2 regions of the Polymorphobacter sp. PAMC 29334 genome follow, and region 2 is predicted to be linked to the other one. Evidence: riboswitches for the same ligand, from Rfam matches in the RefSeq annotation. Region 2 holds a riboswitch; the other holds the start of a gene.

Region 1 (2,201 bases), 1.5 Mb from region 2:
AATCAGAGCGCGAGACTTGCGGACCATTGCTCGAGTGCGGTTTGATAGGGCTTGATCAGGCGTTCCTCGGTGAACTTGCCCTGCTCGACAGCCAGTCTGCTGCGTTCCTCGCGATCGTAGACGATGCGGGTCAGTGAAAAGTCCTGGTACTTCAGACTTGGTTGATAGCGCTCAGCGGCTGCTGAGTTGGCGTTGTAGATTTCAGGCCGATAGATTTTCTGGAAAGTCTCCATCACGCTAACAGTGCTGACCAGCTCGAGATTGGTATAGTCACCGATCAAATCGCCGAGATGGTAAAAGGCGAACGGCGCGACGCTGTTCGGGGGCATGAAATAGCGAACTTTCATCCCCATCTTGGCGAAATATGCGTCGGTGGCGGAAAATTCGTCGTTACGATATTCGAAACCCAGTATGGGGTGCTTGTTCGTGGTCCGGTGATAGGTCTTGCTGCTCGACACGCTCAGGCAGATGACTGGCGGCTTGCAGAAACATTCCCGATAGTCGCTCGAATTCAAAAAATGCTTGAACAAATTGCCATGCAGGTCGCCGAAACCTTGCGGATCGCCAGATCCGGGATGCGTCTTCTGGTGCTCCGACAGTAGAACATTGAAGTCATAATCGCGCACATAGGATGAAAAGTTATTGCCGACGATGCCGTCGATCCGCTCCTCCGTCTTTCGATCAACGATCTTCGTCTGAAGGATTTCGATTAGCGGGAAGACATCGTCACGTCCTTCGGCATCGATACGCAACTCGACCGAGACAATCTCGAGCTCGACCGTGTAACGATCGCCCCTCGGATTGTCCCAGTGCGCGAGTGAATTGAAGCGATTGTCGATCATGCGCAGGGTATTGCGCAAATTTTCCCGCCGGCTCACGCCCCTTGCCAGATTGGCGAAGTTGGTCGTGATGCGCGTATTGTCGGCGGGACGGTAATTCTCGTCGAACGCGATGCGATTTATCGAAAAGGCAAAGACTGTAGGCATCGACCGGTCACCTGCTTTTGCCGGGCGAGAGGGCCGAAGGAAGAGCGCACAGGACCGGCAAGCCGGCGCCGAAGCCCCAGCCCATGAGTCAAGCGCGATCCACCGGAGGAACCCCCGTCCGAGGAACGTATCGCGTCGGAGGCAGGTCTACTGACTTACGGGTCAATGCGACGGTCCCGGCCTTCCCAGCACCCTTGCGGGTGCCAGTGACACGAAATGGAACCGCCACTCGCCGCTTACAGTTGCGGGGGCAGCGCCGGATTCCGCTCTACGAGCGCCACCGGCTTCCCGTCTTAGCCCCGTCGCCCGGCTCATCTCTGAGTCGGAAACGGGGAACCTCGACACGTCGGTTACACACCCAATGGCCATACCGTGTCAACAGGCATATAAAGATATCTTTATGTCGTTATGAGACGTACATGTGGTTCACCATGTCGTTGATCCAGGTTGACGGGCCTGGACCTCGTCGTCTCGATGTCGTTTGGAACGTGAACGCCTGGCAGCTTCCGAAAGCGGACAATCACGTCGGCATGGCAAGTTGTGGGTCGAAGAATGCGGCAAAGTTCTGCGATCGCCGCGTCTTGGTGGCGTTCAGATAAGCGTCCGTAGTCCCGGCCGCTCTCGCATGTCGATCTGGAGCTCGAATATATCAGGACGCGAATAGTGGCCGACGGTGTCGAGATAAAGCCGACCCTCAGCGACGATATCGGTACCGATGACGGCATTAAGGGTCAGCGTGTCGTGTTGTCCGGCGGCAGCAATGATCGTCGCGTCGGGACCAACGATCGCGCTTCCGCCCGATTTGAGCAGCTCGCGCTCGGCTGGGATTGCTTCGAGCATAGCGCGAGCGGCGGGCTCATCGGTTTCGAGGCTGTCGAAGCCATCAAACACCTGCGATCGAGTAAGGACGGTGCCGGCAGCAGCGACGAAGCACTGGCCTTCGAAGGCATAGTGCCGGCTGGCGAGGAGGTGAAGCTCGGTGACGGCAGGCCAGAGCGCGAAGTGAAGAACTTGACCATGTTGGTGCCGCGCTGCGCGAGCGAGCGGCATCCAGTGCTCCCAGCAGATGAGGGCGCCGACAGGACCATATTTTCCCGGCCAGGGTCCGAGGGTGCTGCCGTCCGCTGCGGCCCAGATCAGCCGCTCGTTGTGGGTCGGCATCATCTTGCGGTGGATGTCGCGCCTCCCCGGGGTCAGGCGCACGACGGTGTTGAA
Region 2 (2,201 bases):
GACCTGGCCGTAGCCGCTGGTCAACGTCTGCGTCCCGATCGTCACCGGTCCGCCGAAGCTCGACGTCGTGAAGTGCGAACGTTCGCGCTCGGCCCCGAAGGTCGCATCGACGCCGGTGACGATGTTGGCGACGCCCTGGTATTCGAAGCGCTCGTTGCGCCCATTACCGGCGAAGGTCTCGGCGTTGGCGGCCGTCCCGTCATAATTGTGACGGCGGGTGTCGGTGATCGCGAAGCCGAGCCGGTTGTGGAGCCGCCCGTCGAACAGCGCGGCGTTGATCCCGGTATAGCCGACGATCTCGCGCGTCGTGCCATAGTCGGTGGTGTCGCCCAGGCTGAAATTCGGCGGCGGAAAGCCATCGAACCCAACGCGGCTATCCGAATACCAGCCGCGAAGGTCGACCGACACGTTGTCGTTCAGTGCAAGGTTCAAGTTGGCGTTCGCGCCGTAGTTGCGATAGCCATCCTTCTCCTTGCCGCCCTTGCGCTCGTCGAACGCCGAAATGCCGTCGGTGCGGAAATAGCCGCCGCCGAAGCTCGCCGACAGCGGACCGAACTTGTCCGAGACGTTGGCGACGCCCTGCCCGGTGTTGCGGTAGCCGTATTCGCCGCGCGCGTTGATGTGGAGATCGTCGGTCGGCGGGACGGTGATCAAATTGACGACGCCGCCGATCGCCTGGCTGCCCCACAGCACCGAACTCGGGCCACGCAGGATTTCGACGCGGGCGATGTTGCCGACGAGAAGGTTGCCGAAGTTAAAGCCGCCGCCGGGAGCCGACGGGTCGTTGAGCTTGATGCCGTCGATCAGCGCGACGGTCTGGTCGCTTTCAGCGCCGCGGATGAACACCGACGTCGCGGTGCCGATGCCGCCGTTGCGGGCAAAGCTGACCCCCGGAACGGTGCGGAGCAGATCGACGACCGTGTTGTCCTGGCGGCGGGCGATCTCGGCGGCGTCGATGACGGTGATCGACTGGCCGACCCGCGACAGCGGCTCGGGCGTGCGGTCGGCGGTGACGACGATCGTATCGGGCGCATCGTCGGCGCGGGCGGCGGCGGTCAGGACGAGGCCGGTGGAGGCGAGTAGAATATGAAATGAGCGCATTGGTATCCCCTTGATCGACAACAAGGGGCCGCATGCACCGGTGGCACGCATCAGCATTCGCGAAGACACGGGAGCTTTCCCGCGCGCACGACCCCGACGACGTCGACACGCGAGGATTTCACCTCGATCGCTTGGAACACCCCGTCCACGCGAAGGTACGACCGCGACAGGCAGGTCTCCTGGCTCCCGGGTCAGCACCTTCATCCCGCCTTCCCGGAGCGTAAACTCCAGTGGCACTTGGGCGAAGGCTCGCCGGTTACAGTTGCGGGCACAGCCCCGGATTACAGACCGACTGTCTGCTTCCGGGTTCCCTTTTCATCCCATCTCTGGGAACCTGTCACGATCGACGCCTTATCGGCGCGCGGCGGCGGGGGCAAGCAAGTTTGACCGAGACACGATCGACCTTGTTCATCGGCGGCGCGCGTTCGGGCAAGAGCCGGCTGGCACAACGCGCGGCCGAATCCTCCGGCGGCGAGCTCGTCTTCATCGCCACCGCGCAGGCGTTCGACGACGAGATGCGCGACCGCATCGCCCGCCATCGCAGCGACCGCGATGCCCGCTGGCGCACGGTCGAAAGCCCGCTCGACCTCCCCGAGGCAATCGTCCGCGAGGCGAGTGCCGGTCGCACGCTTCTGGTCGATTGCCTGACCTTGTGGGCAAGCAACACCATGCTTGCCGGGGTCGACGCCGACGCGGCAGGCGCTGAGCTTGTCGCGGCAATCGCGTCCTCCGCAGGGATCATCGTCCTCGTCACCAACGAAGTCGGCTGGGGAATCGTCCCCGACAACGCGCTTGCACGGCAGTTCCGCGACGTCGCCGGGCGACTGAACCAGCAAGTCGCCGCCGCTGTCGACGATGTCCGGCTGGTCGTCGCCGGGATCGCGATGCGACTGAAATAGCGGCGCGACAGACCACGCTTTCACCCGCGCGCGGCCATGCTATACCCCGCCCCGTGACCACCGCCCGCCGTCTCCGCACCGCCGCAATCATTCTCGGCGTGCTCGTCCTGCTCGGCGCGGCTGCCGCGGTCGGACTGTATGCGTGGGTGACGACCGGGCTGCCCGATGCGTCGAAACTCGCCGAATACGCCGCGCCGCTGC

What was found. A riboswitch is a leader RNA that binds a small molecule or an ion and turns the genes downstream of it on or off. The one in region 2 is predicted to bind cobalamin.
Region 1: it holds a riboswitch for cobalamin, as region 2 does, so the genes downstream of both, KZX46_RS12980 (DUF1852 domain-containing protein) here and KZX46_RS05965 (TonB-dependent siderophore receptor) in region 2, are expected to answer to the same signal.

Annotation. Positions count from the first base shown of each region.
Region 1 is NZ_CP080243.1:1,916,538-1,918,738, forward strand. It holds gene KZX46_RS12980 (DUF1852 domain-containing protein) at 3-986, opposite strand; cobalamin riboswitch at 1,109-1,342, opposite strand; gene KZX46_RS12985 (carbon-nitrogen hydrolase family protein) at 1,578-2,201, opposite strand, start outside.
Region 2 is NZ_CP080243.1:447,569-449,769, forward strand. It holds gene KZX46_RS05965 (TonB-dependent siderophore receptor) at 1-1,101, opposite strand, end outside; cobalamin riboswitch at 1,253-1,454, opposite strand; gene cobU (bifunctional adenosylcobinamide kinase/adenosylcobinamide-phosphate guanylyltransferase) at 1,485-2,000, shown strand; gene KZX46_RS05975 (penicillin-binding protein 1A) at 2,054-2,201, shown strand, end outside.